Regions from separate parts of the Nonomuraea sp. NPDC050783 genome, predicted to be linked through region 3. Evidence: riboswitches for the same ligand, from Rfam matches in the RefSeq annotation. Region 3 holds a riboswitch; each other region holds the start of a gene.

The links. A riboswitch is a leader RNA that binds a small molecule or an ion and turns the genes downstream of it on or off. The one in region 3 is predicted to bind cyclic di-AMP.
Region 1: linked by a shared signal. The riboswitch ahead of AB0H75_RS17890 (CHAP domain-containing protein) and the one ahead of AB0H75_RS23345 (hypothetical protein) in region 3 are both predicted to bind cyclic di-AMP.
Region 2: linked by a shared signal. The riboswitch ahead of AB0H75_RS49120 (coiled-coil domain-containing protein) and the one ahead of AB0H75_RS23345 (hypothetical protein) in region 3 are both predicted to bind cyclic di-AMP.
Region 4: linked by a shared signal. The riboswitch ahead of AB0H75_RS10400 (C40 family peptidase) and the one ahead of AB0H75_RS23345 (hypothetical protein) in region 3 are both predicted to bind cyclic di-AMP.

The regions. Positions count from the first base shown of each region.
Region 1 covers NZ_JBFAHK010000006.1:85,985-91,655, forward strand. The annotation lists gene AB0H75_RS17880 (LysR family transcriptional regulator) at 1-410, opposite strand, end outside; gene AB0H75_RS17885 (alpha/beta fold hydrolase) at 469-1,281, shown strand; gene AB0H75_RS17890 (CHAP domain-containing protein) at 1,303-2,013, opposite strand; cyclic di-AMP (ydaO/yuaA leader) riboswitch at 2,026-2,162, opposite strand; gene AB0H75_RS17895 (Gfo/Idh/MocA family protein) at 2,285-3,241, opposite strand; gene AB0H75_RS17900 (aldo/keto reductase) at 3,262-4,083, opposite strand; gene AB0H75_RS17905 (hypothetical protein) at 4,204-5,148, shown strand; gene AB0H75_RS17910 (DUF6716 putative glycosyltransferase) at 5,151-5,671, shown strand, end outside.
Region 2 covers NZ_JBFAHK010000046.1:15,267-20,937, forward strand. The annotation lists gene AB0H75_RS49115 (response regulator) at 1-210, shown strand, start outside; gene AB0H75_RS49120 (coiled-coil domain-containing protein) at 264-1,289, opposite strand; cyclic di-AMP (ydaO/yuaA leader) riboswitch at 1,297-1,436, opposite strand; gene galT (galactose-1-phosphate uridylyltransferase) at 1,505-2,584, opposite strand; gene AB0H75_RS49130 (DeoR/GlpR family DNA-binding transcription regulator) at 2,581-3,363, opposite strand; gene AB0H75_RS49135 (TrpB-like pyridoxal phosphate-dependent enzyme) at 3,625-4,935, opposite strand; gene AB0H75_RS49140 (HAD family hydrolase) at 5,035-5,616, shown strand.
Region 3 covers NZ_JBFAHK010000008.1:154,973-160,643, forward strand. The annotation lists gene AB0H75_RS23335 (winged helix-turn-helix transcriptional regulator) at 1-286, shown strand, start outside; gene AB0H75_RS23340 (alpha/beta fold hydrolase) at 365-1,213, opposite strand; gene AB0H75_RS23345 (hypothetical protein) at 1,267-2,214, opposite strand; cyclic di-AMP (ydaO/yuaA leader) riboswitch at 2,437-2,572, opposite strand; gene AB0H75_RS23350 (DUF5302 domain-containing protein) at 2,700-2,900, opposite strand; gene AB0H75_RS23355 (MDR family MFS transporter) at 2,950-4,407, opposite strand; gene AB0H75_RS23360 (PadR family transcriptional regulator) at 4,463-4,963, shown strand; gene AB0H75_RS23365 (rod shape-determining protein) at 5,048-5,671, shown strand, end outside.
Region 4 covers NZ_JBFAHK010000003.1:490,206-495,876, reverse strand. The annotation lists gene AB0H75_RS10420 (ABC transporter ATP-binding protein) at 1-1,005, shown strand, start outside; gene AB0H75_RS10415 (LysR family transcriptional regulator) at 1,050-1,937, opposite strand; gene AB0H75_RS10410 (class I SAM-dependent methyltransferase) at 2,008-2,715, shown strand; cyclic di-AMP (ydaO/yuaA leader) riboswitch at 3,003-3,160, shown strand; gene AB0H75_RS10405 (hypothetical protein) at 3,278-3,442, opposite strand; gene AB0H75_RS10400 (C40 family peptidase) at 3,453-3,788, shown strand; gene AB0H75_RS10395 (hypothetical protein) at 3,912-4,739, shown strand; gene AB0H75_RS10390 (M48 family metalloprotease) at 4,753-5,671, shown strand, end outside.

The sequences.
Region 1 (5,671 bases), on a different contig from region 3:
CGCAGCCACTCGCGGATGTCGTCGTCCACGCCCTCCAGCAGCCGCACGCGGATGTGCGGGTGGCGGTCGGTGAGGGCCCGCAGCAGGCGGGCGATGAGGGTGCCGGTGGCGGTGGGCAGGCTGGCCAGGCGCAGCTCGCCGGTGATCGCGCCGGCGGCGGCGGCCACGTCGGCGCGGACGAGGTCGAAGTGGCGCAGCGCCTCGCGGGCGCGCTCGACGGCGCGCCGGCCGGCCTCGGTGAGCGCGACGCCGTCGCGGTGGCGGACGAGCAGGGCCGCGCCGAGCTCGCGCTCCAGGGCGGCGACGGCGCGGCTGACGGCGGGCTGGGACATGCCGGTGTGCTCGGCGGCGGCGGTGAACCCGCCGTGCTCGGCGACCGCGATCAGTGCCCGGAGCTGCGCCAGAGTCATACCGCCATACCCTAACTGGTATTTGACCGGCCACCGTCCAGAACACGATGGTTATGGCATGGCTGAACGGATGACGATCGAGATCGACGGGTTGCGGGCGAGCTACCTCACGGCGGGCGAGGGGCCGCTGGTGCTGCTGCTGCACGGGACGTACTGGAGCCGGGTCTGGCGGCCCGTGCTGGACGGCCTGGCCGCGGCCGGGCTGCGGCCGGTCGCGGTGGACCTGCCGGGGCTGGGCCGCTCCGAGGGGGAGCTGACCCTGGAGACGGCGGCGGTGCCCCGGCTGGCGGAGTGGGCGGCCCGCTTCGCCGCGGCGCTGGGCGCGGCCGGGCCGCTGGACGTAGCCGGCCACGACATCGGCGGCGCCGTGGCGCAGCACCTGCTGGCCGCCGGGACGGCGAAGGTGCGGCGGCTGGCGCTGGTCAACTCGGTGACCTACGACTCCTGGCCGGTGCCGGGCGTGGCCCGCTTCCGCGACCCCGCGGCGGTGGCCGCGGTGACGGCCGAGGAGCTGCTGGCGGCCCGCCGCGCGGCGGTCACCACGGCGCTGGCCCGCCCGGCGTCGGAGGAAGAGCTGGCCGACTACCTGAGCCCCTGGCGGGAGGCCCGGGTCCGCCGCTCCTGGATGGCGCTGGCGGGCGCCGCCGACAGCCGCTACACGCTCGACCTGGTGCCCGCCCTGCGGGCCGACCGGACGCCGAAGCTGCTGGTGTGGGGCGAGGACGACACCTTCCAGGAGGTGCGGTACGCCGAGCGCTTCGCCGCCGAGATGCCGGAGACCGAGCTGGTCCGCGTCCCGCGCGCCGGGCACATCCCGATGGAGAACGACCCGGCCGCGGTCACCGCGGCCCTGGCCCGCTTCTTCGCCTGAGGGGGCGGGCCGGAGCCAGGCTCAGGAGGCGTACTCCGGGTAGCCGTAGCCGACGACCTGCGACTTCGGCCGGACGCGCTCCTCCACCTTGCCGTTGCCGGTGTTGCCCTCGATCGTGGAGATCGTGCCGTCCCTGTTGTCCTTGACGACGAACCCGACGTGGTTGATGTCGTCGAGGTCCTTGCTGCCGCTCCAGGAGAAGAACACCACGGCGCCGGGCTTGGCGAGGGTCCCGAAGCGGTCGTTGGCCTCGAACCACTTGGCGTAGGTGACGGTGTAGGCGTCCCAGCCGACCTGCGGGCGGGCGCCGGTCTTCTCGCCGACCCAGGAGACGAACATGGCGCACCAGGGGGCGTTGAGGTAGTCGGCGGGCCTGCCGCCGTCGCGGGCGATGGTCTCGGCGGCCCGCCGGGAGGCGGCGTACCACTGCTGGTACGGGGTGCCGCCGCCGGCGTCGTTCTCGCTGGTGCCGACCTGGGAGCGGGCCAGGGCCAGGACCTGGTCGGCGGTGACGCTGATGCGGGTCTCGTCGTTCGTGCGGGACCGGGGCGCGGCGTGGTCGGCGGCGTGGTCGGCGGCTGGGGCCTGCCCGGTGATCTGCTGCTCGGGAGCGGGGGCGCTGTCGGCGTTCGCGGAGGCGTGCGCGCCGAAGGCGCCGGCGATGACGGTCGCGCCGAGCGCGGCGCGGGCGATGCTCATCTTTCGGGCAGCGGTGATGCGGTGCTTGGCCATCGAGGGGCTTACTCCTTGCTTCCATGCCGCTTACCGGGTTAGCTGACGGGTTCGGGCGTGGAAGCTGCCCTACGGCATGTCTATGCCGATTCACCCCAAGGACGTGGGTCCCCGGTTCCGCGCACGGGCGGATTCAGCGGTCACAGGACGATCCTGTGATGCGATGTCACTCGCGATGGTCAGACATAGTCGGACAAACCGGACGTATGCCCTGAGATGCCCCACAAGGTAATACATGTGGCAAGGGGATTACAAATCCCTAAAAGTCCAGCTAGCCGAGTTGCCGCCGCGCGTCGGCCAGAAGCCCCATCATGGCAAGGGATTCGTCAAGAGGCATGATCGCCGATTCGGTCCTGCCCTCGGCCACCGCCGCGCGGACCTCGCGCAGCTCGCCGGCGTAACCGTTGTCGGCCGGGTCGAGCACGTGCTCCTCCGCCTCCGTGCCGGGCGGCCCGGTCAGCACGATCCGCTCCGGCGCCCAGAACGGCGCCGGGAGGTGCGCCCGCAGCCCGGTGCCCACCACGTGGGCGTCGTTGGGGTAGTGCGCCAGCAGCGAGGCCGCCACCAGGGCGTGCCCGCCCCCGGGATACACGAGCACCCCGGCCGCCTCCGCGTCCACCCCACTGGGCGCCAGGGAGCCGGTCACCCGCAGCTCGGCGGGCCGGCCGAGCAGGAGCTGGGCCAGCCCGAACGGGTAGATGCCGAGGTCGAGCAGGGCGCCGCCGCCCAGCTCGGGCGCCCACAGCCGGTGCGCCGGGTCGTAGGGCAGCGAGAAGCCGAACGACGCCTGCACCGAGCGGATCTCGCCGAACCGCTCGTCGGCGGCGAGCCTGCGGATGAGCGGGTTGAACCGCATCCACATCGCCTCCATGAGGAAGACGCCCGCCTCGCGCGCCAGGCGCACCATCGTCGCGGCGTCCTCCACGGTGGCGGCGAGCGGCTTCTCGCACAACACGGCCTTGCCGTGCGCGATCGCGGCCGCGGCCACCGGCAGGTGCTGGGCGTGGGGCGTGGCGACGTAGACCGCGTCCACGGCCGGGTCGGCGCACAGCTGCTCGTAGGAGCCGTACGCCGACTCCGCGCCCAGCGTCGCGGCCAGGGCCTGGGCCCGCCCGAGGTCGCGGGAGCCGACGGCGGCCACCCGCATGCCGGGCTCGGCCGCGATGGCCGCCCCCACGGTCCGCGCGATGCCGCCGGTCGCCGCTATGCCCCACGTGAAATCTCGCACAGGGCGAGATCGTAGACGGGTCAGGCGGCGTTGAAGGTGTCGGGGTCGGGTCCGAGGCGCTTGCCCTGGTTGAGGGCCCCGATGGCGGCCATGTCCTCGGTGTCGAGGATGAAGTCGAACACGTCGATGTTCTCCTTGATCCGCGCCGGCGTGGCGGACTTGGGGATGACGACGTTGCCGAGCTGCAGGTGCCAGCGCAGCACGATCTGGGCGGGCGTCCTGCCGTACTTCTCCGACAGCACCCGCAGCGCCGGGTCGCCCAGCAGGCCCTTGCCCTGCCCGAGCGGGCTCCACGCCTCGGTGAGGATGCCGTTGGCCTCGTGGAACTCCCGCATCTCGCGCTGCTGCAGGTAGGGGTGGAGCTCGATCTGGTTGAGCGCCGGGGTGATGCCGGTCTCCTCCGTCAGCCGGGTGAGGGTCCGGACGGTGAAGTTGGACACGCCGATCGCCCTGGCGCGGCCGTCCCGGTAGATCTTCTCCAGGGCCTTCCACGCCTGCACGTACTTGTCCTGCCGCGGGACCGGCCAGTGGATGAGGAAGAGGTCGACGTAGTCGAGGCCGAGCCGGGACAGGCTCTCCTCGAACGCCTGCTCGGCGCGGCCGTGGTCGCCGTTCCACAGCTTGGTGGTCACGAACACCTTCTCGCGCGGCAGCCCGCTGCCGCGCACGGCGCGGCCCACGCCCTCCTCGTTGCCGTACGCGGCGGCGGTGTCGATGTGCCGGTAGCCGGTCTCCAGCGCGATCCGTACGGCCTGCTCGGCCTCGTCGTCGGGAATCTGCCAGACGCCGAACCCGAGCTGCGGGATCTGCACGCCGTCGGTGTTGAGCATGAGCGAGTTCATACCTCCCATTGTTCACATCGCGTTCCGAGCGCCTTAAAGCGGCAGGGGTAACTTAACGGGGTCATGAACGGGCCATCACCCCCACTGGGAGGGCCCATCACCCGGCTGGGAGGGCAACGAGTGGTCGCACGGGCGTCGGCCTGGGTGGAGTCCCCGCTCCAGATGCTGTGCGCCGTCGAGGCCCACCACGCCGGGCTCCTCGGGCCCGAGACGGCCGTCGTGCCGCGCGCGGGCCTGCGGCCGCTGAAGGCCACCCGCGCGGAGCTGCGCTCCCTCGTGCTGCCCGACGGGCTGGTGCTGGCCGAGCCGCGCGAGCGCATGCCCCGCCGGGTCCAGGCCGTCGGCGACGCCTTCTCCGGCAAGGTGCAGCTGCGCTGGCTGGCGTCCTGGCCGGGCCGCGTCGTCATCGTGGACGACGGCCTGGCCACGCTGCGGCTGCTGGAGCTGCTGGCCGCCGGGCCGACCCGGCCGCTGCTGCGCGCCCGCGCCGAGCAGGCCGTGCCGCGCGCCGCGCTGGGCCTGGCCGCCGCGCTGCGGCTGCGGCTGAGCGAGGTGTCGGTCTTCACCGCGCTCAGCGTGGGCGACGAGCTGGCCGCGGCCGTCCGCGCCGCCGGCGTCGAGCTGGTCCGGCACGACTTCGCCTGGCTGCGGGCCCAGCCGCCGAGCGCCCACGGCCCGGCCGAGCGCACGGTCGTGCTCGGCACCTCGCTGGTCCGCAACGGCCTGGTCCACCGCGACCGCTACCTGCGCTGGCTGAACGAGCTGGCCGCCCAGGAGCCGCTGGCCTACTACCCCCACCGCCGCGAGGACCCGGTGGACGTGGCGCTGATCCGCGAGCGCCCCGGCATCACCGTGCACGACGCCGGCGCGCCCGCCGAGCTGACGCTGCGCGGCCTGAGCCCCGGCCAGCGCGTGCTCAGCCTCCCCTCGACCGCCCTCACCTCGCTGCGGGTCCTGCTCGGCCCGCGCGGCGTCGCCGTCGAGCCCGTGGACGTTCCCGACGACTGGTGGACCAGCAGGGCGGCCCCCGCCCTGCGCTCGCATCTGACTGGAGTGCCCGGTTGAACGTGTTGGCGGTTGCCGACTCCGACTCGTACCTGAAGTGGGCGGCCTGCCTGCTCGACGACCTGCCCGCGGGCTGCGCGACGGACCTGGTGGTGGTCCGCACGCCGATCGCGCCCTCGCCCGAGCAGATCGCCGCCGCCGTGGGAGGCCGGGCCGCGCCGCCGGTGTTGTCGGCCCGGTCGGTGCGCCGGCTGGCCGAGCGCGTCCGGCCCGACGTGATCCTCGTGGCCTGCACGGGGCCGGTGGTGGACGTGCTGGTGGCCGAGGTCCTGGACGGGCTGCGCCCACGCCCGGTGTTCGCCAGCGGGCTGCCCGGCATCTCGGTGCCGGCCACGGAGAAGGCGTGGATCTTCCGCAGCGGCTGCGACCTGTTCGTGGTGCACAGCGAGCGGGAGGCGGCCGAGTTCCGCGAGATCGCCGGGCGGCTCGGCGGGGGAGGGGCGGTCGGCCTGGCCCGGCTGCCGTTCCTGCGCGCGGGCACGGCCGTGGCGGGCGGCGACCGGGTCGTGTTCGCCACCCAGGC
Region 2 (5,671 bases), on a different contig from region 3:
CTCAGCCGGCGGGAGCTGGAGGTCCTGGAGCTCGTGGCGGCCGGGAACACCAACCGCGAGGCGGCCGCCCGGCTGTTCATCACCGAGGCCACGGTCAAGAGCCACCTTCTGAACATCTACGCCAAGCTCGGCGTGGGCGACCGGGCCGCCGCCGTCAGCGAGGCGTTCAACCGGGGGCTGCTCGTCCCGCGGGCTCCCCGGCGGTTCTGACCCTGACCTCCCTGACCCTGACCTCCCTGACCCTGGCCTCCCTGGCCCTGGTCTCAGTTCATCGAGATGTGCACGTGGTCGTAGTGGTTCTCGGTGATGCTGCCGCGGTCGGACATCGGGCGCCAGCCGGAGCCCGAGTTGATGCGCTGCTTCCAGATCACGTACTTGACGCCGAGTTTGTCCTTGTTCTGCAGGGCCCAGGCGGCGAGGCGGTCGCCCAGGGCGGCGTTGGCGGCGGTGGGCATGCTGCCGCCGGTGCTCATCATGAAGTCGCAGGCGCGGCCGAGCGGGTGCTCGCCGCCGGCGCCGGAGCGGAAGCAGCCCACCGAGAACGGCAGCGCGAAGTTCTTGCGTACCTGCTCGCGCATCAGGCGGGTGCGCGGGGTGATGTTGTCCGCGCCGGCCGGCAGCTCGGGGGCCCAGGTGCCGTTGGACGTGCGGCCGCCGGCGTACGGGACGAGGTCCGCCAGCTTCTCCTTGATGTCGTCGATGACGTCCTCGGCCTCGTCGCGCTGCTCCGCCACGTCCGCCGCGTCGTCGCGGATCTTGTCCGTCAGCGCCTCGGCCTCGGCGGCGGCCTTCTTCTTCTCGTCGCGGGCCTTGGCCACGTTCTGCACCAGCGCCTGCTGCTCGGCGGTGAGCTGGTCGAGGACTGCCGCGCTGGCGCCGTCCAGCATGAAGCCGGGCACCGGCGGGTTGCCGTTCTGGTAGCGCAGCCGGGCGAGTTCGGCGACGCGCTGCTCGGTCGTGGCCAGCGTGCGGTCGGCGGCGGCCAGGCGCTCCTTCGCCGCGCCGGCCGCCTCCTGCGCCTTGGCCAGCTCGACGCGCTTGAGGTTGTACTGCTCGATGAGCTTGTCGACCTTGGTGTTGAGCCGCTTGAGCTGGGCGCGGAGCTGGGCCTCGGTGGGCTTCGGCGCGGTGAGCTTCAGCGCGGTGGGTTTCGGCGCGACCGCCGCCACCTGGGCCCGCGCCGGGGCCGCCGGGAGGGCCGCGACCGTGCCGACGACCAGGGCGGCGATCAGGCCGGTGGCGGCGAGGCCGGAGCCGATGGCCTGGGGTGCGGGGGGCGAAGCCGCCACGTACTCGGGTTCCTCTCCCTCTGCCGGCCGGGTTAGCTGACGGGTTCGGGCGTGAGAGTGCGTCCCTACCACCGAAGTGGATTCACCCCAGGTGCGGTGGGTCCCCGGCTCCCGGGCGACGCGCCCGGGATTAGGCGTGCAACGGTTGTGACCACCGGTGCATATCGGGATGTTAGTGGTAGATCACGATTCATGCGACCTTAAGTAGAAATCTATTAGTGATCAAGTTGTGATCGGAGCATGCGGGCCGCCTCCTCCGGCAGCACGTCGTTGACGAACGCGCCCATCGCCGACTCCGATCCGGCCAGGTACTTCAGCTTCCCGGGCGCCCGCCTGACGCTGAACAGCTCCAGATGCAGGTACGCCAGCTCCCGCCCCTCCCGCACGGGCGCCTGGTGCCAGGCCGAGATGTACGGCATCACGACCCCGAACAGCCCGTCGAAGGCCCGCAGCACCGAGGTGTAGAGCGGCGCGAACGCGGCCCGCTCCGCCTCCGTCAGCGCCGGCAGGTCGGGCACCTGCCGGTGCGGGTACACGTGCACCTCGAACGGCCAGCGCGCGGCGGCCGGCACGAACGCCGTCCAGTGCTCGTTGGCGGCCACCACCCGCGTGCCGGCGGCCCGCTCGGCGGCCAGGACGTCGGCGAACAGGTTCCCCGGGCCCTGGTGGCGGGCGGCGGCGCCGAGCTGGAGCCTGGTGCGCGGGGTGACGTACGGGTAGGCGTAGATCTGCCCGTGCGGGTGCGCCAGCGTGATGCCGATCTCCGAGCCCCGGTTCTCGAAGCAGAACACCTGCTCCACGCCCTCGATGCCGGACAGCTCGGCGGTGCGGTCGGCCCATGCCTCCATGACCAGCTCGACCCCGTCGTCGGACAGGCGGGAGAAGCTGGAGTCGTGGTCGGGGGTGAAGCAGACGACCTCGCACCGGCCCGCGCCGGGCCGGACCGCACTCAGCCCACCCACATCCTCATAAGTCGCAAAATTTCCGGAAAAAGAGGGGAAGCGGTTCTCGAACACCACCACGTCGTAGTCGGAGGCCGGGATCTCCGTGAGCCGGTCCCCCGACGACGGGCACAACGGGCACTCCGCCGCCGTGCCGGTCGGCTGGAACGTCCGCGTCTGCCGGTGCCCGGCGATCGCGACCCACTCCTCCGTCAGCGGGTCGTAGCGCAGCTCGGACGCCACCGGGCGGGGGCCCAGCTCGCGCCGGTCCACCGCGCCGCGGTCGGCGTCGTCACGACGGTCGAAGTAGATGAGCTCCCGGCCGTCGGCCAGGTGGGTGATGGTGCGCTTCACAGCGTGCCCTCTTCCGCGATGATGAGTTCGCCGGCCCTGTCGGCCAGCTCCGTACGTGCCTCCTGCGGCAGCCCGGCGTCGCTGATGACCACGTCCGCCTCGCTCAGCTCGGCGATGGTGCTGATGCCGACCGTGTTCCACTTGGTGTGGTCGGCGGGCACCACCAGGCGGTTGGCCGCCGTCACCAGCTCCCTGTCGGTCTCGGACTCCAGCAGGTTGGGCGTGGTGAAGCCGGCCCGCACGCTCATCCCGTGGACGCCGAGGAAGAGCGTGTCCACGTGCAGGCGGCGGATCGCGGCCACGGCGACCGGGCCCACCAGGGCGTCCGAGGGGGTGCGGACCCCGCCGGTCAGCACGACCGTGCGGTCGGCGCGCGGGTTGCGGTGGAAGACGTCGGCGACGGGGATCGAGTTGGTGATCACCGTGAGCTCGGGCACGCCGATCAGATGGTGGGCCAGCGCCCACGTGGTGGTGCCCGCCGACAGCGCGACGGCGGTGCCCGGCCGGACGAGCTGGGCGGCGCGGCGCGCGATGACCTGCTTCTCCGGCTGCTGGCGGGCGGACTTGGCGGTGAAGCCCGGCTCCTCGGTCGAGCCGGGGCCGAGGGCGGTGGCGCCGCCGTGCACCTTCTCCAGCAGGCCGCGCTCGGCCAGCACCTCCAGGTCGCGGCGGATGGTCATGTCGGAGACGCCGAGCTCGCGCACGAGGTCGGCCACCCGGACGCCACCGTTGCTGCGTACGCGTTCCAGGATCGCCTGCTGACGCTGCTGTGCGAGCACCCCTGCTCCTTCCAACAGATTCCACCAAATTATGACACGGATATGTTGGAGGAATGTTAGTTCCGGCGGACCGCTTGCCTGGTCGGCGCGGCGGAGGGACGGTGGGAGATCATGCCGGGAACCTCATCGACGGGAGGCGGGCTCATGGCCAGGCGAGCACGCAAGGGCAGGGCGCGCAAGAAGAAGAAGGCGAACCACGGCAAGCGCCCCACCGCACGCTAGAGACCGGGTGGCCGCCCGGCGGCCACCCGGTCCTCCAGGTCAGGACGGAAGCTCGGTGAGCGCCCGGTCGATGCGCTCCTGCGGCAGCGTGAAGTCCTCCAGCCGGCCGTCCAGGTGGCGGTCGTAGGCCGCCAGGTCGAAGTGGCCGTGGCCGCACAGCGCGGTGAGGATCACCTTCTCCTCCCCGCTCTCCTTGCAGCGCAACGCCTCCGCGATCGTCTCGGCCAGGGCGTGGGTGGGCTCCGGCGCCGGGACGATGCCCTCGGTGCGGGCGAAGCGGACACCGGCCGCGAAGCACTCGTTCTGGGTACGGGTGACCGCCTCGAACAGGCCCAGCTCGTACAGGTGCGACAACAGCGGCGACATGCCGTGGTAGCGCAGGCCGCCCGCGTGGATGGGGTCCGGCACGAACGAGTGCCCCAGCGTGTGCATCTTGAGCAGCGGCGTCAGGCCGGCCGTGTCGCCGAAGTCGTAGGCGTACACGCCGCGCGTGAACGACGGGCACGCGGCCGGCTCGACCGCCCGGAACACGGTGCCGAGCCGCCCGGCCAGCTTCTCGCGCAGGAACGGGAACATCAGGCCCGCGAAGTTGGAGCCGCCGCCGGTGCAGCCGATGACCAGGTCGGGCGGCTCGGGAAGCTGCCCGATGGCCTCCTCGCCGATCACCGTCTGGTGCATGAGCACGTGGTTGAGCACCGAGCCGAGCGCGTAGCGGGCGTCGGGGCTCGCGGCGGCCGTCTCGACGGCCTCGCTGATCGCGATGCCCAGGCTGCCCGGCGAGTCCGGGTCGCCGGCCAGGACCTTGCTGCCCGCGCCGGTCAGCGGGGACGGGCTGGCGTGCACGGTGGCCCCGTACATCCGCATGAGCGAGCGCCGGTAGGGCTTCTGGTCGTACGAGGCGCGGACCATCCAGATCCGGCATTCGACGTCGAACTGGGAGCAGGCGAACGCCAGCGCCGACCCCCACTGCCCGGCGCCGGTCTCGGTGGTGAGCAGCCGGACGCCTTCCCGGGCGTTGTAGTACGCCTGCGGCACGGCGGTGTTGGGCTTGTGGGAGCCGGCCGGCGAGCCGCCCTCGTACTTGTAGTAGATCCTGGCCGGCGTGCCGAGGGCCCGTTCCAGGCGGCGGGCCCGGATCAGCGGCGTCGGCCGCCAGAGCCGGTAGACCTCGGCCACCTCCTCCGGGATCGGGACGTAGCGCTCGGCGCTCACCTCCTGGGCGATCAGCTCCATGGGGAAGAGCGGGGCCAGGTCGTCGGGGCCGACGGGCTCGCGGGTGGCGGGATGGAGGGGCGGAGGTGGCGGAGCGGGCAGGTCGGGAACGATGTTGTACCAGTGGCTGGGCGTCACCGCTTCAGTCTGCGCCGATCGCGGACCCTGTTCCAGTACGCCTTCCGCCGCTATCGTGGTTGAATGACTTCACAAGAAAAAGGCGGGAAAATCCGTGCGGTGGTCTTCGACATCGGCGGCGTCCTGGAGCTCACACCACGCCTCGGGGTCACGGAGCGCTGGGAGACCGCGCTGGGGCTGCCCGCCGGGCACATCGACACCCACATGGCATCGTCCTGGGCGGCCGGCGCCCTCGGTGTGATCACCGAGGAAGACGTCCAGCGCGAGCTGACCGCACTCCTGGGAACGGACGCGGACGCGTTCATGGCGGACGTGTGGACCGAATACCTCGGGACGCTCAACACCGGCCTGACCGCCTATCTGCGGGACCTGCGTCCCCGCTACCGGACGGGCATCCTGAGCAACAGCTTCGTGGGCGCGCGGGAGCGCGAGCAGGCCGCGTACGGCTTCGCCGACCTCGTGGACCACCTCGTGTACTCGCACGAGGCCGGGCTGGCCAAACCGGATCCGCGGGCGTACCTGCTGGTGTGCGAGCGGCTGGGCGTGGCGCCCGAGGAAGCGGTCTTCCTGGACGACGTGGCGGCGTACGTGACGGGGGCCAGGCGGGTCGGCATGCGGGCGGTGCTGTACCGGGACAACGCGCAGGCCGTGGCCGCCCTGGACGCTCTGCTCGGCCGGTGAGCCGTTGCCGCTCGGCCGGCGGGTCGCTCCGCTCGACCGGCGGGTCGCTTCGCTC
Region 3 (5,671 bases):
CAAGTGGTCGACACTGGTGCTGCTCAGCCTCCGGGGCGGGCCGATGCGCTTCACGCAGCTCCGCACGCGCATCGGGGGCGTCACGCCGAAGGTGCTCACCCAGACCCTGCGGGCGATGGAGCAGGACGGGCTGGTGACGCGGAAGGTGTTCGCCGAGGTGCCGCCGCGCGTGGAGTACACGCTGACCGAGCTGGGGCACTCGCTGCACGGGCCGCTGTCGGTGGTGGCCGAGTGGGCTGAACGGAATGTGGCGGAGATCCTCCGCTGCCGCGAGAGTTTTTCGTGACTCGCACCCTTGTCCGCCCTGCCCGGGCATGCCGTGGCCCGCGCCCGGTCCGGGGCGCGGGCCGCCGCGCGCCCGGGCTCAGGCGCCGCTCGTGAGCTTGGTGATCTCGCCGACGATCTCGGGCCAGAGCGCGCGCGGCAGGTCGTGTCCCATGCCGGGGTACGTCACCAGCCGGGCGCCGGGAATGGCCGCGGCCGTGGCCCGGCCGCCGGCCACGGGGACGAGCTGGTCGGCCTCGCCGTGCAGGACCAGCGCGGGCACGCTCACCCGGCCGAGTGCCTCGACGCGGCTGCCCGAGGCCATGATGGCGGCGAGCTGGCGGCCGGTGCCCGCGGGGTCGAAGCAGCGGTCGTAGGCCAGCCCGGCGAGCGTGGTGACGCGCTCGCGGTCCAGCTCGTAGCCGGGCGAGCCGATGACGGACCAGGTCCGCACCGCCTGCGCCAGCACGCCCTCGCGGTCCGCGGCCGGCCTGGCCATGAGGATCGCGGCCGCCTCGGCGGTCGGCGGGGCGATCTCGGGGCTCGGGGTGGACATGATGGAGGTCAGGGTCAGCACGCGCGCCGGATGGCGGATGGCCAGGGCCTGGGCGATCATCCCGCCCATCGAGGCGCCCACCACGTGGGCCCGCGGCCAGCCGAGGGCGTCCATGAGGCCGGCGGTGTCGTCGGCCATGTCGTCCAGCAGGTACGGCGGCGCCGCCCCGTGCGCGGGCAGGCCCGCCTGGTCGAGGTGGGTGGACAGGCCGGCGTCGCGGTTGTCGAACCGGACGACGTGGTGCCCCTGCTCGGCCAGGAGCTCGCAGAACTCCTCGTCCCAGTGGATGAGCTGGGCGCCGAGGCCCATGATGAGGAGCAGCGGCCGGCCTTCCGGCGAGCCGAAGCTCTCGTAGGCGATGTCGATGCCGTTGGCGGTTACGTGCGTGGTCACCGCACTAGAATGTCATTCTGGTGCGGTGACGTAAAGCTCCGCCGCAGGCCGCGTCAGCGCTTGGCCAGCCGTCTGAGGCGGTCGATGCCCAGCACCAGGCCCCCGCCGGCCAGGGCGAGCACGCCCGACAGCAGGGTGCGGCCCACGCCGCCGTTCTCCTCGGCCTGACCCACGGAGGCGGCCTCGACCGGGCGCCCGGTGGACTCCTCCTGCCCGGCGGGGGCGGAGGCGGGGGCGGAGGCAGGGGCGGGGGCGACGGCCCTGCCGGAGCCCGCGGCCGCCTCGGCGGTCCGCTCGGCCTCGGCGGCGGGCCGCTCGGCGGACCCGGTGGCGGACCCCGTGGCGGACCCGGTGGCCGGCTTCTCGGCTTCCGTGGCGGGCTCCTCGGCGGGCCGCTCGGGCTTCGTGGCGGCCGCGGGCCGCTGTGCCGGCTCGCTCGCCTCGGCCAGGACCTTCGGGGGCTCGGCCGGGTCGTTGTCGCGTACCGCCCAGGCGCCGGTGGAGAAGGCGACCGGGTAGTTCTTCTTGCCGACGCCGGGGCCCCACTTGGTGATGACGTACTGGACCTTGATGTGGCCCTGACCGCCGACGCCGTCCACGCCGAGCGTGCTGGAGTTGAACGTGCCGCCGGTCAGCTCGGCGAAGGTCTTGGCGTCCAGATCCAGCATGACGCCGCGGCTGGAGGGGACGCCGGGGCCGCGGTCGCCGACGAAGAACGGCGCCTTCTTGCCCTTGTAGAGCACGTAGCCCTCGGTCATGAGGGGCCAGCTCGGGCTGGCGGCCAGGCCCTTCTGCATGGGCTTGCCGCTGGCCGGCAGTCCCGTGTCACCGGCCCGGCCGGAGGCGTCGTCCCAGAAGTAGGAGGCCGTGGTCGAGCCCTTGAGCAGGATCTTCTCGTCGGTGTCGGCGTGGGCGGCGGCGCCGAGGGAGCAGGCGGTGAGCGCGCCGAGCGAACAGGCCGTGAGCAAGGCGAAGGAACGCAGGCCGGAGCGAGCAGACATGGAGCAGTGAGGTCCTTCGTGAGGGGACAGGGACGCGCTTCAGCGGAACTTCAGGGGAGAAGGGCGCAGCCAGGGAGGACACCTGACACAGGGGGCTGCGCGAAGCGCGGGAAAAGCCTGGTTGACAGGCTGCTCAGCGAGCGGCCGGCACGACGCCGACGGCGGAGATGGCGGCCCGGTGGGAGCCGGCGTCTGGAGGTGTGACGCGGTGAGACATGTGGGTGTTCCTCTCCATCACGCCTACCGGGTTAGCTGACGGGTTCGGACGAGGAGCTGCCCTACCGGCGCAGTGCCGGATTCACCCCAACAAGGTGGGTCCCCGGTTCCCGGCTGGTGCGGGATTCGGCTGGTCAATGGCCCACACTTAACCACCCATAACGGACGAACGCAAACGAATCGTCATGAATAGGACAAAAGATCTACCTATCCCCTAGGCAAAGAAAGAGGGGGCGCGGAATATCCGCGCCCCCTGCGTCGTCCGGATCTCAGCCGCCGCTCTTGCGCCTGAAGGATCGCTTGTTCGCGGCCGGACCGTGCGTCCCGTGGATCTTCGACGGGTCGCCGCCCTTACCGCCCGCGCCCCCGCCCGCATGCTGGTTGCGCTTGCGCTCCAGCGCCTCGCGGAACTTGCGCTTCATCTCGTCCTCGGGTGTTTCGCTGACTTCCGGCTCCGATGACTCCGCCATTGAGGACCTCCATGATGTTGGGGACCCTCACAGCTTCGCACGATGCTCCTTACGACGCGAAACTGGCCTCAACCTTGCTCTGCTGAACGGCCGGCACCTCCAGCCGCCTGCCGGGCATGGCGATCAGCGCCACGAGGGCGACCAGCGCGCCCGCCACGCCCAGCGACGGGATGACCGCGGCCGAGGCGGCGGCGTGCGCGGCGGGCAGGCCGTGCAGCGGCGCCTGCTCGGCCAGCGTCGAGGTGTAGAGGGTGCCGCCGACGGCCAGCGCCACCGAGCCGCCGATCTGGCGGAAGAAGGTGAGGTTGGCCGAGGCCGTGCCGATGTAGGCGGGCGGTACCGACTGCTGGACGGCCACGGTCAGCCCCGACAACATCGGCCCCATGCCCAGCCCGATCAGCGCCATCCACACCGCCAGCGCCAGGCCGCCGGTGTGCGCGGTGAGGCCGAGGCACAGCAGCGTGCCGGCCACGAGCAGGAACGGGGCGGCCACCAGCCACGGCTTGTAGACCCTGGTCCTGGACATGAGCGAGCCCATGATGGCGCTGCCCGCGACCATGGCCAGCATCATCGGGTAGATCCGCAGGCCCGACTCGGTCGCGTCGGCGCCCAGCGCCTCCTGGAAGTAGCGCGGCAGGAAGACGACGCCGGCGTACATGCAGAAGGCCGTGCAGAACGAGGTCACGTTGACCAGCGTGTACGTACGCACGCCGAACAGGTGCATCGGCATGATCGGGTTGGCCGCCCGCCGCTCCACCACCACGAACACCACCAGTGCCGCCAGCGCCAGCAGGATCGGCCCCGCCACGGGCAGGTCCACCCACGTGTGGCCGTCCAGCCCCTTCTCCGTCAGCCCCAGCAGCAGCGCGGTGATGGCCACCGTGAAGACCGCGATGCCCGCGTAGTCGGGGCGCCCGCCGCCGCCGGTGCCCGCCCGGCGCGGCAGGCGCAGCGCGACGACCGCGATCACCAGCGCGCCGAGCGGCACGTTGACGTAGAAGGCCCAGCGCCAGCTCGCGTGGTCGGTGAACAGGCCGCCGAGGAACGGCCCCGCCAGGTACGTCAGCCCCATCACGCCGCCGAGCGCGCCCTGGGTGCGGGCACCCCGCGGGCTGCCCGGCGGGAACATCTCCATCACCAGCGCGAGCGACAGCGGCAGCAACGCGCCCGCGCCCAGCCCCTGCAACGCCCGGAAGGCGATGAGCTGCACCATGTCCTGGGCCACGCCGCACAGGGCCGAGCCCACGACGAACACCACCATCCCGATCAGCAGCAGGGGTTTCCTGCCGTGCTGGTCGGACAGCCGGCCGTAGAGCGGCACAGTCACCGTCGAGGTGAGCAGGTAGGCGGTGACGACCCAGGTGTACAGCTCGCCGCCGCCCAGCTCGGCGACGATGCGCGGCAGCGCGGTGCCGACGATCGTCTGGTCGAGCATCGCCAGGAACATGCCGCCCAGCGCGGCCACCAGGACCGCGACACCCGGCTCCGTCTTCGTGTCATTATTCACATGTGAAGACTGATATGTAAGAGCTTACATGTCAAGTCTTCGCTATGCTGAAACCATGTCCCTGCGGATCGCGCTCCTGGGGCTGCTCTCGGCCGTGGGGCCCGCGAGCGGCTACGACCTGGCGAAGAAGTTCGAGCTGTCGCTCAACCACGTCTGGCAGGCCGGGCACACGCAGATCTATCCGGAGCTGCTGAAGATGGCCGCCGACGGCCTGGTGGACGCCGGCTCCGAGGGCGTCAGGGGCCGCAAGACCTACACGATCACGCCGGAGGGCAGGCGGCGGCTCCACGAGTGGATGACCGAGCACGCGCCCGCGGTCGTGGTGCGCAACGAGGTCGCGCTCCAGGCGTTCCTGCTGCCGCTGCTCGACCGCGACGACGCGATCGCGGTGGTCGAGCGGATGAAGGCCGGTTTCGAGGCGCGGCTGGCGACGTTGCAGTGCCAGCCCAGCGGCGGGATCGGCTCGCACGCGCTGAAGCTGGGCCTGGCGCAGGTGCGGGCCAGCATCCGGTGGGCCGAGGAGACCCTGGCGGAGCTGAAGGGCGCGGGCGGGTAAAGGGAGACCGTTCCGTTCCTGGTGTTGCGTTGGGGTTCCTCCGGAAAAGGAATCCGACATGATGGACATATCCCCTGGACAGCCATGAGCCTGCTCGGCGTGGACCTGGGGGCGGCACGTACCCGGATCTACGCCAGGCGCAGGGGCATCGTCCTGGACGAGCCCTCGGCCGTCGTCCGCGACGCCAGGACGGGCAGGATCGTGAGCTACGGCGCCGAGACCGGCGACGACGGCCACGAGACGTGCCGGCCCGTCAGCGGCGGGCTGCCGGCCGACGACGAGCTGACCCGGCTGCTGGTCCGCCACTTCCTGCGCCGGGTGCACCGCCGGCCCTTCGCCCGGCCGCGCCTGGTCATGGCGGTGCCCGAGCACGCCACGGCGATCGACCGGGCGGCGCTGCGGGAGGTGGCGTACGAGGCCGAGGCCCGCGGCCTCCTGCTGGTCCCGCACGGGCTGGCGGCGGCGCTCGGCGCGGGCGTGCCGGTCGGCGACGGCGCCGGGTGGATGGTCATCGACATCGGGCGGGACGCGGCGCGGGTCGCCGTCCTGTCCCACGGGGCGGTGGTGGCCGCGGGCACGGTCCCGGTCGGCGGCCGGGCCCTCACCCTCGCCGTCGCCCGCCTGGTGGAGCGCGAGCACGGCCTGCTCCTCGACGAGGACGAGGTGGAGGCCGTGAAACGCGAGCACGGTCCGCCGGACCGGCAGGTG
Region 4 (5,671 bases), on a different contig from region 3:
CAGCGACTCGTCCTGGCCCACGCCCTGCTGGCCGACCCTTCTGTCATCGTCGCCGACGAACCCACCACCGGCCAGGACGCGGTCACCCGGGCCGAGGTCGCCGCCGAACTGTCCGGGCTCGGCATCGCCGTCGTGCTGCTCAGCCACGACCTCGAACTGGTACGAGAACTGGCCGACCAGGTCGTCGTGCTCAAGGACGGCCGCGTCGTCGAGTTCGGGCCCGCGGTCCTGGACTCCCCGCGCACCGAGTACGCCAAGGCCCTGGTCACCGCGCAACCCCGCGAGCCGGAGCCCCGCGCGGAACCGGATGTTCTCCTGGAGATCGAAGACCTCGGCGCCGGGATCCTGCGCGAGGTGACACTTGACGTCACCCGCGGCGAACGCCTGGCGGTCGTCGGCCGCTCAGGCAGCGGAAAGACGACGCTCGCCCGCTGCGTCGCCGGCCTGCGCCCTTGGTCCGGCGGCGCCATCCGCCTGGCCGGCCGCCCCCTGCCTCAGCGGCGCGACCGCACCGACCTGACCCGCATCCAGTACGTCTTCCAGAACGCCCTGGCCTCGTTCGACCCCCACCGCGCCGTCGTGGACCAGGTCGCCAGAACCGCCGTACGCCTGCGTGCCCTGCCCGCGCCCACCGCCCGCGAAGAGGCCGCCGAGACCCTCGCCGCGCTCGGCCTGAACCGCGACGCCGCCCGACGACGCCCCCACGCGCTCTCCGGCGGCGAACTCCAGCGCGCCGCCCTGGCACGCGCCCTTCTCGCCCGCCCCGACGTACTGGTCTGCGACGAGATCACCTCCGGCCTCGACCCCGTCACGCAGGCCGAGGTACTCGACCTGCTCACCGACCTCGACGTGACCCTGATCGTCATCAGCCACGACCTCCCCTTGGTCGCGCGGATCGCGGACCGGGTCGCGGTCATCCACGACGGCCGTCTGGTCGAGCACGGCCCCGCCCGAATGCTCGGCCGCCCCGCCCGCCGAGTGCTCCTCCCGGCCCCTGACCAGTAAGGCACTGCTTTCGGCGCCCGCCCCAACGAGCCGGCAAAGCACTGTCAGGCGGAGCGCAGGGTGGTGAGGAAGGTGGAGACGGCCGGGGGGCGGTCGGTCGGGGGGAGGGTGGCGGCGAGGACGGTGCGGCGGGGGAGGGCCGGCACGGGGCGCAGGAGCCGGATGTCGGACCGCGCGGCGCCGTATCCCGCGATCGACGGATAGAGCATGACCCCCACCCCGGCCGCCACCAGCCCTTGCCGGCCGTTCCAGTCGTCGCAGACGTGGCTGATGCGCGGCGGCCCGCCCAGCGCCGCCGCCAGCGGGGCGAGCGGCCCGAGGCAGTCGGGATGCGTGCCGTCGATCCAGGGCTCCCCGGCCAGCTCCCGCAGCCGCACCCGCCCGCCCGCCGACGCCAGCGGGTGCGCGGCCGGCAGGGCGACCAGGAGCTCGTCCTCGTGCAGCGGGGTCAGGGTGACGCCCGGGGTGTCCGCCATGTCCCAGGAGGTGAGCAGTGCGAGGTCGGCGGTGCCTTCCAGCACGGCCTCGCACGGGTCGTGCTCGCCGGAGCGCACGGTCAGCGACAGCTCCACCCCGGGATGCCTGGCGGTGAACGCGCGGAAGCGCTCCGGCAGGTACGTCGTCACCGCGCTCGGGAACGCCGACACCCGCACCCGTCCCGCCTCGGCCGTCGCGAAGGCCCGCATCCGGGTCTCGAACAGCCGCACCCCGCGCAGCACCTCCCCGGCCTGCTCCAGCGCCGCCCGTCCGGCGTCGGTCGCCCGGACGCCGCGCGGCAGCCGCTCGAACAGCCGCACCCCCGCACGCCGCTCCAGCGTGGCGATCTGCCGGGACACGGCCGGCTGCGTCATGGACAGCTCCTCGGCCGCCGCCGAGAACGAGCCGAGCCTGCCGACCTCCACCAGAACCCGCAACGACCACAGATCAACCATGCGCCCAGCTTATGGGTTCCATGCCAGACCCGCAGTGGTGCGCATGGGAGCGAACCCGCATGCTCGACGCATGGAGAACCTGGACAACCACCAGCAGGCATGGCTCGACGAGGAGCTGCCGCCGGGCCCGCAACGCGTCCTGGACGCCGGTTGCGGGCGTGGCGAGCTGGCCGCGGCACTCATCCGGCGCGGCCACGAGGTCACCGCGATCGACAGCGCGGCGGAGGCCGTGGCGGCGGCCCGCGCGGCCGGGGTGCCCGCCCTGCGTGCCGACCTGACCGTCCGCGACGGCGCGCCCTTCTACGACGGCGGATCGTACGAAGTGATCGTCATGTCGCTCTCGCTGCACCACATGCACCCGCTCGGCGCGGCACTCGACCACGCGTACGACCTGCTGATACCGGGCGGGACGTTGCTGGTGGACGAGTTCGCGTGGGACTGGGCGGACGCGGCCACCGCCGCCTGGTTCTACGATGCCGGATCGTTGCTGGCCGCCGCCGGCGTGGCGGACTTCCCGCGGGAGGGTGGCGATCCGGCTGGGCGGTGGCGCGCGGCGCACCACGACCATCATCCGGCGGCGGACATGCTGACGGCGCTCGGCGAGCGGTTCGAGGTGGTCAGCCTGCGCCGTGAACCGTACATAACCCGATATATCGGCGGAAAGGTCGTGAACGGTCACACCAAGGTCGTCGAGGAGCTGTGGCGCATCGAGCGTGACCGGCTCGCCGCCGGCGCCCTCGCGGCGACGGGGTTCCGGATGAAGGCGAGAAAGGTGTGACAAAAGTGACGAATGGGACCTTACACCGGGCTGTGCCGCGAATTGTGAGCAGGGTCACATTCGGGTAACAGCGTCTGGTGTTCCAGCAGGGGTTTCGATCCTGACTGGACTTCCTTTCTGATCTTTACAACCTGCCGTTCCCTTTGCCGATCCGTGACCTTTCGGCGTAACTTCTGGCGTCGCGACGGCACGCCATGTCGCCGCGAACCTCCATCGGTCCCCCCGATGTGTGCCAGATACCAATCCGCCGGTCGCGCCCGTACGTCCCCATGCGAACAACCTCAACGGGCGGCGACCTGCCGAATCCGTGCAGCCAGGAGCACGGAGCCGGGGAACCACCGATCCCGTCCCCGGGATCAGGGGTGAATCGGCGCGTATCGCGCCGTAGGGCTACTTCCAGGCCCGAATCCGTCAGCTAACCCGGTAGGCGTTCGTGGAAGCTCCAAGGAGAAATCCTGTCTACCTCCCCGCAGAACCCCCGTCTGTCCCGCCTTGCCCTGAGTGGCGCGGCGCTCACGATGACCGTGACGGCCGGAGGGACGATCCTCCATGCCCCAGCGGCTCAGGCGGCGACGACGAGCGGCTCGGCCGCGGCCTCCACCGTCACCACCACCACCGCCACCACGACCTCCGTGGCCAGGGCCGGCACCGCCGCCAGGTCGGCGAAGGCCAAGGTGAGGTCGGCGAGGACCGCCAGGGCCGCTCGGCAGAAAGCGAGGGCCTTCAAGGCCGTCGCCGTGGCCAAGAAGCAGATCGGTGACCCGTACCGCTACGGCGGCACCGGGCCCGGCTCGTTCGACTGCTCCGGACTCGTCCAGTACGCCTGGAAGAAGGCCGGGGTGAGGCTCCCGCGCGTGGCGAGCAGCCAGTTCGCCCGTATCAGGACGAAGGTCTCCTGGAAGAGGCTCAAGCCGGGTGACCTGATGTTCTTCAGCGGTCTCGGCCACGTCGGCATGTACGTCGGCAAGGGCAAGATGATCCACTCGCCCAGGACGGGCGAGCGGGTACGCATCGACAAGCTGAGCGGATGGCGCAGGTCGTCGTTCGTGGGCGCGGCCCGTCCCGGCGCGTGACAGCGGCCCCGCCACGGCCCCGGAAGGGACCGTGGCGGGGCCGCCCGTCTTCGTCCCCTTTGTCTTCGTCCCCTCTGTCTTCGCCTCTGTCTTCGCCCGGCGCGACTACTACTATCGGGCATCGTGTCCGAGCAGGTGAGCCGACGGGGTGCGGTGACCGCCCTCCTGCTCCTCGCCACCGCCCTCGCCCCGGCCGCGGACGCCCCTCTCACCGGCCCCTCCTCGCCGGTCCCCGGAGCGCGCGGCCTCTGGCCGGGGGAGTCCGTCACCGTCAGGGGAGCGCGGGCCGTGGTCGTCGGGCACGGGACGCCGCCCGCCACGCTCGGCGAGCTGGCGCGCCGGGCCGACACCGCCGCCCTCCGGGTCGCCGACGTCCTCGGCGGGCCGGTGCGTCCGCTGATCGTCGTCCCGCGCTCCGCCGCCGAGGCGGCCCGGCTGGCCGGTACGGGCCCGATCGACGGCCTGGCCGCCCTGGCCGACGGCGACCGGGTGATCGTCGTCCCCGAGGTCTTCGCCCGGCTCAACCCCACCGGCAGGGACGTCGTGCTCGCCCACGAGCTCACCCACGTCGCCGCCGGCACCGACCGGCTGCCGGTCTGGCTCTACGAGGGGTTCGCCGACTACGTCGGCTACCGCGACTCGGGACTGCCCGTACGGGTCGCCGCCGCCGAGCTGGCCGATGAGGTGCGAGCCGGACGCCTGCCCAGCGAATTGCCCGGACCTGCGGCTTTCGCGGCGGACGGGCGGGACCCGGCGCGGCTCGCGCGGGCGTACCAGGAGGCCTGGCTGGCGTGTCGATTCATCGCTGACCGGCTCGGTGAGGGGACCCTGGTACGGCTCTACCGTGCGGCCCAGGTGGTCGGCGTCCATCGGGCGCTCGCCTCGCTGGGGCTCTCCGCGGCCACGCTGACGGCACGGTGGCGCGCGTACATGCGAGAGCAGCTCGCGTAGGAGGGGGAGGCAGATGAGCGAACGGCAGGAGACGGACGACTCCGCGCCCGAGGCGGGCACGCCCGCCGGCGGTGACCGGGCGGACGGCCTGGAACAGGGTCATGGTGGAACCATGGCCGCGACGAAGGACGACGACCACCAAGGGCCCGGCGACGCCCCCGGGTTCGGCGGCGACCCCCGACCGGGCGACCACCTCCGCCCCGGCGACCGCCTCCAACCCGGCGTGCTGCCCGCAGCCGACGCGAAACGGCCCTCCAGCACGGACGGGCCCTCCGGCGCGGAACCCGCTGGGACCGGCGAAAGGGCCGGGACCGAGCAACCCACCGTGACCGGCGACCGAGCCCGGACCGCACAACCCACCCAGGACGGCGACCGGGCCGAGCAGGGCGACCCGGCCGAGGGTGACCGGGCCGAGGGCGACAATCGGGCCGTGGGCAGCGATCGGGCCGGGGGCGGAGAACGAACTGCTGAAGGCGGGGAGCGGGCTGAGAGCGGGGAGCCGGGTGAGGGAGCCGCCGGAGAAGGGCGGCGGACGGACGGGAGCGGGGACCGGGCGGTCAGCGGCGGTCCCGCGTACGACGAGAAGGCCGGCCCGCGCCACCTGCCCGGCGATGCCCGGCTGCGCCGCCAGGCCGCGCTCGCCCTGGCTGCGCTGGCCGCCGTCATCCTGGCGGTGGTCGCGTTCAGCACCCCCTGGCACCTGCTGGACACGGGCCCGCCCGACCCGGCCCGCGACTTCAGGGCCGCCGAGATCGCCCGCTCGCAGGCGTTCGACGCCGCGACGAGCCTGCCGAGCTACATCGCGCTGGCCCTGTCGGTCCTCCTCGCGGCCCTCCTGGTCGCCACCCCGCTCGGCGCCCGGCTGACGGCCTGGCTGCGCGGCCCGTGGTGGCTGCGGGTGATCCTGGGCGTGGTGGTCGTCGTCGCGGTCA